2 regions of the Neptunomonas concharum genome follow, and region 1 is predicted to be linked to the other one. Evidence: predicted binding sites of a transcription regulator. Region 1 holds the regulator's gene; the other holds the start of a gene.
What was found. Region 1 encodes sigma-54, which starts transcription at its own class of promoters, with help from an activator protein. Its sites were predicted from a motif close to TGGCACNNNNNTTGCTNT; they were not measured.
Positions count from the first base shown of each region.

Region 2: the regulator sigma-54 is predicted to act here: its motif matches at 2,771-2,788, upstream of F0U83_RS06175 (ammonium transporter).

Region 1 covers NZ_CP043869.1:2,624,905-2,629,998, forward strand. The annotation lists gene F0U83_RS12400 (KdsC family phosphatase) at 1-313, shown strand, start outside; gene lptC (LPS export ABC transporter periplasmic protein LptC) at 313-888, shown strand; gene lptA (lipopolysaccharide transport periplasmic protein LptA) at 875-1,396, shown strand; gene lptB (LPS export ABC transporter ATP-binding protein) at 1,399-2,127, shown strand; gene F0U83_RS12420 (RNA polymerase factor sigma-54) at 2,165-3,730, shown strand; gene hpf (ribosome hibernation promoting factor) at 3,775-4,065, shown strand; gene ptsN (PTS IIA-like nitrogen regulatory protein PtsN) at 4,086-4,541, shown strand; gene rapZ (RNase adapter RapZ) at 4,556-5,094, shown strand, end outside.
Region 2 covers NZ_CP043869.1:1,320,103-1,325,196, reverse strand. The annotation lists gene F0U83_RS06185 (LysR family transcriptional regulator) at 1-843, opposite strand, end outside; gene F0U83_RS06180 (hypothetical protein) at 942-1,256, shown strand; gene F0U83_RS06175 (ammonium transporter) at 1,344-2,552, opposite strand; gene rlmKL (bifunctional 23S rRNA (guanine(2069)-N(7))-methyltransferase RlmK/23S rRNA (guanine(2445)-N(2))-methyltransferase RlmL) at 2,809-4,950, opposite strand.

The sequences.
Region 1 (5,094 bases):
TCGCGCACAAGCGCTGAATATCTCCTACTTACGTCAAGGGAGAGATGATAAGTTAGCCGCACTTGAGGAGCTATGGACGATGACCGGCCACAGCGCGCAAGACACCGCTTATATTGGCGACGACTTACCTGACCTCTCTGCTATTAAAGCGGTAGCTTTTGGGTGCACTGTGCCAAATGCACACCCCTTTGTAAGGGAACACGCTGATTGGTGCACGGAAAGAACCGGTGGATATGGCGCCGCAAGGGAATTCTGCGAAGCTATCCTTGAGGCGAAAGCCTTACTCGAAAAAGCCTACCAAGACTTTTTATAATGTTGCCTCTGAACCGTAACCAAACCCAGCTATTTCTCGCAATTGCGTTACTGGTGCCTGTGTTCATGTATTGGATTCTACAAACAGACGCAGACCAAGGCTCATCCGACATGCCACCAATAACCAGTGGTGTGGACTATTTTATGAAGGACGTCAACGTTAGAGAGTTTAGCGCCACAGGACACCTAGTACGCACGCTCAACGCTAGTGAATTAAACCACTTCCCTGAGAAGCAAGGCTCCGCTCTGACTACGCCCAAAATAGCGTTACATCGGCCAGGTGCTAGCCGCATTAACTTTCAAAGCAATAAAGGCTTTAGTTCAGACACAACTCAATCATTGCAGCTTGATGAAGCGGTAGTCGTCACGCATAATTCCACCAATGAAGCGCCGACTGAGCTAACCACGTCATCATTAACCCTGCTTCACCTTGAAGGCATAGCAAAAACAGATGCGCCTATCGAGATCCGTCAAAAAGGACACACTACTACAGCGACGGGTATGATTATCAACTACAACACAGGTGTATCTGAGCTTTTATCAGATGTGAAAGGTACTTTTTATGCAGACCAATAAACGCTCATATCATACTCTACTGAGCATTCTAGGAGCTTACTTCTTAGGATTAACCTCCTTCGCTTACGCACTCCCTTCAGATAAGCATCAGCCGATTCACATCAGTGCTGACGCAGCACAGATCAATGAAAAAACAGGCACCACAACCTACACCGGCAATGTACTCATGAAACAAGGTTCAATGGAGATCAAAGCGGCCCGTATTGATCTCTATCGTGAAAAAGACAGCGTTAGCCGCATTATTGCAAACGGTTCCCCCGCTAATTTCCGACAGCAAGCAGCTGAAGATAAGCCTATTACGGATGCCTTTGGCGAAAAGCTTGATTATTTAATCGCCAAACAGACCATTACGATCACAGGCAATGCAAAAGTCCAACAAGAAAGCGACCAGTTTACCGGTAGTAAAATTGTTTATCAGATGGACAAAGCCATCGTAAATGCCTATAGCGGCGAAGGTAAAACCGGGCAGCGCGTCCAGATGGTTATTCAACCTAAGGCTAAGCCCTAATTATGAGTAAATTGCTTCAAGCTCTGCACTTGGCCAAAGCCTATAAGAAACGCCAGGTTGTTCGCGATGTCTCCTTAGAAGTAAATAGCGGGGAAATTGTAGGGTTGCTGGGTCCAAATGGAGCTGGAAAAACAACCTGTTTTTATATGATTGTAGGCTTAATTCAAGCCAATGATGGAGCCATCCGCATTGGCGATGATGACGTAACCCGTGATCCTATGCACCTTCGTGCAAGGAAAGGGATTGGCTACCTGCCACAAGAAGCGTCTATTTTTCGAAAGCTAAGCGTCAAGGATAACCTGATGGGTATTCTAGAGATGCGAAAAGAGCTGACGCCCTCCCAAAGGGAAACGAAACTCGAAACCTTACTTGAAGAATTCCATATCTCTCATTTGCGAGAAAGCCTAGGTATGAGCTTATCCGGCGGTGAGCGCCGAAGAGTGGAAATCGCACGAGCTCTAGCTTCTGAACCCTCCTTCATTTTGTTAGATGAACCCTTTGCGGGCGTAGATCCAATCTCAGTAAATGATATCAAACAGACTATAAAGCACCTACAATCTAAAGGCATAGGCATATTAATCACAGACCATAATGTTAGAGAAACACTCGATATTTGTGAAAAAGCCTATATTGTAAGTGAAGGGGTAATTTTAGCCCAAGGCACTCCCGCAGAGATACTCGCCAACGATCAGGTGAAAGCGGCCTATTTGGGTGATACCTTCAAACTTTGAGTAGATTGATACCGCTTAGGAGTATTGTTGTAATTTTATGAAGCAGTCATTACAACTTAAAATGGGTCAGCACCTAACAATGCCCCCTCAATTGCAGCAGGCTATTCGCTTACTGCAATTATCGACGCTTGATCTCCAGCAAGAGATCCAAGAAGCGCTCGACAGCAACCCTATGCTTGAGACATCAGAAGAAGCGGATGAGCTTCATGAACAAAGCCAGCCAGAACAGGCGGATAACGCCACTCAATCAGCTGAGCCCGAAACAACCTCTTCGAAAGAGCATACTGATAGCGCTTATGAGGAACCTAGCAACAGCCAAAACGATTCACTTGATGAGTATCAAGAGACAGAAGACTCTTTTGACGATCAGTGGAATGATCGCATCCCAGAAGAGCTTGCTACGGACTCATCATGGGATGATACCTTTCAAGCATCTACCAATTCTGGCAGCACAACCCATAGGGATGAAGACTTGCCCTTTGAGTCCAATGATAGTGCAGAAGAAACCCTTCAGGACCACTTGCTCTGGCAGCTTAATCTTACGCCAATGAGCCCTACGGATCAGATGATCGCCGAGGCGATTATTGACGGTATCGATACCGAAGGCTATCTACGTATTTCATTAGATGAGCTGCTTGAGCATTTCGTCCAAGAAGAATCTGAACTTTTTCAGGATGCTGAATTGGATGAGCTTGAGGCTGTACTGCACCGCATTCAGCAATTTGATCCGCCAGGTGTTGCAGCACGCGATTTAGGTGAGTGCCTGAGCATACAGCTACAGCAATTACCTCCTGACACGCCCCTTTTGAAGCAATCAGTGATGCTTTGTCGCCAATATATACACCTGCTAGGTAGCCGAGACTATAAGCAGTTGATGCGTAAACTGAGGCTAAAAGAGCCGCAACTTCAAGCCATCATTACGCTGATTCAATCGTTAAATCCGCATCCAGGATCTTTTATATCGAACAGTAAAGCCGAGTATGTCATTCCAGATGTATATGTAGAGAAAATTCGTGGTGTATGGACTGTACGACTTAACTCGGAAGCCTCACCTAACTTACAGATAAACACCCGTTATGCAGACCTCATCAGGCGAGCAGACAACAGTGCAGACAATACCTACCTCAAGAGTCATCTGCAGGAAGCTCGCTGGTTTATCAAAAGTTTACAAAGCCGTAATGAAACTTTGTTGAAGGTTTCAAGCCAAATCATTGAAAGACAGTCTGACTTTCTAGACTTCGGCCCAGAAGCGATGAAACCCATGGTTTTACATGACATCGCGGAGGCGGTAGAGATGCATGAATCTACGATATCTCGTGTAACCACTCAAAAATATATGCATACACCTAGAGGGATTTTTGAGCTTAAGTACTTCTTCTCCAGCCACGTTAGCACAAGTGACGGAGGGGCTGCGTCATCCACAGCCATACGCGCAGTCATCAAAAAACTGATAGCCGCTGAAAATCCAACTAAACCTTTAAGTGATAATAAAATAGCCCAACTATTAGATGAAGAAGGTATACAGGTCGCACGGCGAACCATCGCCAAATACCGGGAAGCAATGGGAATTGCGCCTTCAAATGAGAGAAAGCGTCTGATTTAATGAACACACTACGACATACCTGTCGTGTCAAAAGGAGACTTAATATGCAAATCAATATCACTGGCCACCATGTAGAACTGACAGAAGCTTTATCTGAATACGTACACACTAAATTTGAAAAGCTGGAACGCCACTTTGATAACATCACAAACGTTCAAGTGACACTAAGTGTAGATAAATTACGTCAAAAAGCTGAAGCCGATATGCATATTGCAGGTGGGGAAGTATTTGCCACCAGTGAACACGAAGATATGTATGCTGCTATCGACGGTCTCACTGACAAACTCGATCGCCAGATCATCAAGCACAAAGAAAAACTGAAAAGTCACAAATAACCATTAGATTTATAGCACACATGTCCATTATATCTTTGCTATCACCCGAACGAACGCTTCAACATATTGAAGGCGGCAGTAAAAAGCGCATTCTGGAGTTTGTAAGTAACATCATTGCAGAATCAAACGGCAGTATTGTCGCAGAAGATTTATTTAGTGGATTGATAAGCAGAGAAAGGCTGGGCAGCACCGGCATTGGCGAAGGTGTGGCGATCCCACATTGCCGCCTTGCCGGTATTACCGAAGCGATCGGTGCGCTGATCCATTTATCTGAACCCATTGATTTTGATGCGATAGACAATCGCCCCGTAGACCTACTCTTCTTTTTGCTTGTTCCTGAAGAAGCCTGTGAAGAACATCTAAATATTTTAGGGAAACTCGCTGAGTCCTTTAGTCAAGAAGCGATTAGAGAACAACTAAGAAAAGCTGACTCCAATACTCATCTGTTGCAAGTGGCTTCAGAAGTTTTTAACTAAACAGCAGAGTAACAATGAAACTCATCATTATCAGTGGCCGCTCAGGTTCAGGTAAAAGTACAGCCCTTCAGGCACTGGAAGATGTCGGATATTATTGTATCGACAACTTACCTGCCATGCTGATGCCCGATTTAGTCACTCACATGCTAAATGATGATGCGCAGCTCAATAAAATTGCGGTCTGCATTGATGCACGCAACCTGTCCAGCAATCTGGAAAAGGTGCCGCAGATGTGGACATATTTTCGCCAATATCCAGAAATTTCCGTAGAGCTTGTCTACCTAGACGCCTCATACGAAACACTGCTGCAACGTTATAGTTCCACGCGGCGCAGACACCCCATGGCAGAAAGAGTCAGTAATCTTCCTGATGCGATAGAATATGAAAGGAAGTTACTAGAACCTATTACGGACCTTGCTAATATCAGGATAGATACTACCCGTTTATCTATCTATGAACTGAGAGACGCCATTAAGCTACGCGTTGCGGACCGTGCGGAGCAATCACTCTCTCTGCAATTTGAGTCGTTTGGTTTTAAACATGGCGTCCCATT
Region 2 (5,094 bases), 1.3 Mb from region 1:
TAATGCCCTTACTTTTTTGGGAACAAAATCGGCCTTTGGATAATAAACACAAGCCCTGTGTCTAGGACTCTGTAATTCAGGCAGCACATGAACTAACGTTTTATTGTCCAGTTCTTCGAGCAAAATTTCTTTAGGTAGATATACGATCCCTAAGCTGTTTTTAGCAGCACTGATCATAATTTCCGCACTATTGACGTATAACACACGGTTTAAAGCTACTGTCTGCCTTTCAAACACCCACTCCAACGGATACTTCTTATCACTGTAAACCAAGCAGCGTTGATGCCGTAACTGAGCTATTTCGTTGAGAGATGAGTGCTTTTCTACATACTCAGCAGATGCAAAAAGTTGATTGTGATAAGAGTAAAACGGCACCATGACAATAGAGTTTGAGTCATAGTCTTCTATCTCTCGACAGATTGATAAATCAGCATGAATTGACGGAAGTTGATCAATCTGATGATGCAGTAACTCATACGATATCTCAGGATACTGGCGTTGAAAGTCAGCGAGAACAGGCATAAGGAAACGGCTAAACAAAGGCTGTGGTGCGGCAATACGAATGATACCCTTTACATCCGCCGCCAAATTCGACGCCTCATCTAAAGTCGACCGCCATTCATATTCTAACCGTGTCACTTTTTCGTAAAAGCCTTTCCCTGCTTCAGTCAGAGCAATGCGCCTAGTTGTACGGTTCAGTAACTGTACGCCTAACGACTCTTCTAGCTTAGTCAGTTGTTTGCTCACTGCTGAAGCATTAACACCAATCTGATCTGCAGCCTTAACAAGAGACTGGTTATCGACAATAGCTTTAAACGTTAGCGACCATTCAAACTGACTCACAATAATTCCCTAATGGACATTTAGAAAGTCCTATTAGATCGATTATATCCTTTAAGGCATTTGTTAAGCTAAATTTTTAACTTATAAGGAAGGAAACTATGCAACCCCCTATATTTGAAATCCTTACTTGGAAATCTGCACCAAACGTCACCGAAAAAAATATGATTGATAGCATGAGTCGTTTCGGTAACTTAGTGTCGACACTCCCTGGTTTTCTCCACCAATCACTCTATAAACGAAGAGACGAGACATGGGTGTGTGTGTACTTTTGGGAGACGGAACAACAGGCCCATGATTCTAATGATCTTGTTGCGGGCACACCGGAATTCTCAGAGCTCATATCCCTAATTGAGGAAGGAAGTATTACCATGGAAGTCCTTACTGCTCTGCAAGAACGGGGTATAATTGCCTAATAAAGCGGTTTATATAGGGCAGAAAAAAGCCCTCAGCAGCAAAAGCTATTTGAGGGCTAAACAGGAAGTTATTCCTTACACTGACAATCAGTTTTCACAAGTAGATTCAATCTTGTGAATACTCAAATCAGCACCATTGAATTCGTCCTCTTCGCTAAGGCGAATTCCGGAGATCGCCTTAATACCACCATATACGATACCAGCACCAATAACGGCGACTAATATACCAGCAACTGTCCCTATCAATTGGGACATAAAGCTGACACCGCCAAGACCACCCAGCGCTTCACTACCGAAAATACCTGCTGCAATACCGCCCCAAGCACCACATAGACCGTGCAAAGGCCACACGCCTAAGACATCATCAATTTTCCAGCGGTTTTGCTGAACCGTGAACAACCACACGAATATCACACCAGCAATCGCACCAATCGCAAGCGCACCAATCGGGTGCACAACATCAGAGCCTGCACAAATCGCAACAAGTCCCGCTAGCGGACCGTTATGAATAAAGCCAGGGTCATTCTTACCTACGATCAATGCAGCAATAATACCGCCCACCATCGCCATTAAGGAGTTAACAGCCACCAGCCCGGAAATACCGTCTAGGGTTTGGGCAGACATTACATTAAATCCGAACCAGCCAATCGATAAGATCCAAGCGCCTAACGCCAGAAATGGAATATTGGATGGTGGAAAGGCAACAAGACGCCCCCCACGATAACGTCCCTTACGAATACCTAGTAAGAGCACTGCAACCAATCCAATCCAGCCACCGACACCATGTACGACAACAGAACCTGCAAAGTCATGGAATGATGCACCAAAAGACGCTTCTAACCACGCTTGAAAGCCAAAATTACCATTCCAGATAATGCCCTCAAAAAATGGATAAACAAAAGCAACCGTTAATGTAGATGCGATCAGAATGGGCCAAAACTTAGCGCGTTCTGCAATACCCCCAGATACGATAGCAGGGATTGCAGCAGCAAAGGTCATTAAAAAGAAGAACTTAACCAGCTCGTAGCCATTACCCGCCGCTAAGGTTTCGGCATCCTGAAAGAAGGTAATACCATAAGCAACCCAATAACCAACAAAGAAGTAAGCGACCGCCGAAAAACCAAAGTCCGTCATAATTTTTACCAAAGCATTCACTTGGTTTTTATGGCGCACCGTCCCAACTTCGAGGAATGCAAAGCCGGCATGCATGGCAAATACCATGATAGCCCCCATTAAAATAAACAAAGTATTCGAACTTTGTACTAACGTCTCAACCGCACTATTTACACTTTCCACACAAATCTCCCACGTTCAAGCAAGCTGCCTCGGCCACATTTGCACCAATATGGTGCGATTTCTTATTAATATTCCCAAATGGGTGCATTAGGTTTCCTTTTATATCGATCAATCAAATAAGCAATTTATTAAAAGCTTACTAAGCCATTAATTTAAAAAGGAAAATAATGAAAATGCGCAGATTGAGCTTTAATCGTCTCAAGACTGCGCACTAAGAAAAAGCACAAAATGTGCCAAATGGAAGCGTTGCACCAAATTATGGCCAGCGGATCTCAAAGCAAGTGTGGATCTTACTATTACGCTTAAAATCGGGATCAATAGTAGATGTTGAGATATCCTTGATATCAAATCCCGATAAAAGGTCGTAATCGAGTTTGAACTTACGGTAGTTGTTAGAAAAGATTAGCACTCCATCTTTTCGCAACAGGCGCATCGCCAAACGAATCAACTCAACGTGATCACGTTGAACATCCAATACATCCTGCATACGTTTAGAGTTAGAGAACGTCGGCGGATCCATAAAAATAAGATCAAATTCCGGCTTACGCTGTTTTTTCAACCATACAATACAATCTGATTGAATAAACCGGTGGTGCTTATCGTTGAAACCGTTTAACGCTAGGTTTTTCATGGCCCACTGTAAATATGTCGCAGACATATCAACGCTCGTGGTGGTTTTAGCCCCCCCCACACCTGCATGAACACTGGCAGAAGCGGTGTAACAGAATAAGTTAAGGAAGTCTTTCCCTTGAGAGATCTTCTGGATTTTCTGCCGAACAGGACGATGATCTAAGAATAACCCGGTATCTAAATAGTCATGTAAGTTAACCCTTAAACGACAGTTGTGCTCCGTCACTTCAAAAAAACGGCCCACGCTCGCTTGCTTTTCGTATTGGTCACTACCTGACTGTCGCTTACGTTGTTTGAGAACGACTTTACGGGGCTCCACCTCAAGTACCGACGGAATAACCGCAAGAACGTCCTTCAGGCGCTCAAATGCCTTCACCTTATCAATAGAGGCAGGGGCAGCGTATTCCTGTACATGCACCCAATCTTTATAGATATCAACGGCCACTGAATATTCTGGGATATCTGCATCGTAGAGGCGGTAGCATTCAATATCATTCTGCTTTTGCCATTTTTTTAGCGCTTTAAGATTTTTCTTCAAGCGATTAGCAAACATTTGTGCCGTTTCACTAAACTCAGCGGGAGTACTTGGTTGCTCGTGTGTTTCAGTCACAGCCGCTTTTTCGTACAACGTATAAAGGAACAAGCGGCTATCGATCGGGCCGTTATTCAAACGGTAGGATTTGTCTGCCTTCAGGCCGACCACTTGGCAAAGATCGGGGTTTCCCGTAAAAATAGCCGCTTTCCAGCCTGCAAAATCTTGTTTTAGCGCATCACCTAACTGGCGATATAAGAACATCAACTCTGACCCTTCACCTAGCCGTTCACCGTATGGCGGGTTTGTCACCATCAAACCACCTTGATCAGCAACAGGACACGTCATTTGCTCAACAGAAGCTTGCTTAAGCTCGATAAGCGCTTCAACACCAGCTCTTTCAGCATTGCTACGGGCAATTGACAGCATACGGGGATCTTGATCACCACCAAAAAAGCGAACCGATGATTGTTCTAGCCCTTTAGCTCGCCGTACTTCAGCTTCCTCTTTAAGTCGACTCCATATATCAGGTTGATGCTGCTTCCAGCCTTCAAAACCAAATCGTTCACGATAGATGCCTGGCGCAATATCAGCAGACATCATCGCCGCTTCAATCAGTAGCGTTCCTGAACCACACATAGGGTCAAACACCACAGGACGCTCATCCGCAAGCTGTGGCCATTGGCAGCGCATTAAGATAGCCGCTGCTAAGTTCTCTTTTAGAGGCGCGGCGCCAGCCTGCGTTCTATAGCCTCTGCGGTGCAAGCTTTCCCCTGAAAGGTCAAGGGATAGATTCAATCGGCCACGATAGATATGAGCATGTATTTTTAGGTCAGGGTTGTCACGATCAACACTAGGACGCTCACCGGTTTTTTCTCTGATCTGGTCGACAATCGCATCTTTGACCTTTAAAGCACCAAAATGGGTGTGGTTGATCGATTCCGTTCTTCCGGTAAAAGCTACACTTAGGGAACCAGACGCTTCCATATGATCAAGCCAATCAACACTTTTCACCGCATCATAAAGCTGTTCCGCTGTTTCGACAGGCGCTTCGGCCAAGGGCAGTAACACACGGTTAGCTAAACGAGACCATAGACATACAAAGTAAGCCAGTGCCAGATCACCGCTAAATTCGGCACCCGTCGCTGTGGATTTCACACTTTCTGCACCAAATCCGGTCAGTTCATCAAGAAGGAGTGTTTCAAGCCCTTTCGGACAGGTCGCAAAAAATTTCATTATTTATCCACGTAAGTTAGTTGGAGCGCGGTATAACCGTGTATTAAGCACATCATCACATACAAAAATAGCAATTAAGCTGTCATAAATGCGTCATGATTATTTTTCATGTTTTATTTAAGCACCTTAGCCGTCACTTAACTA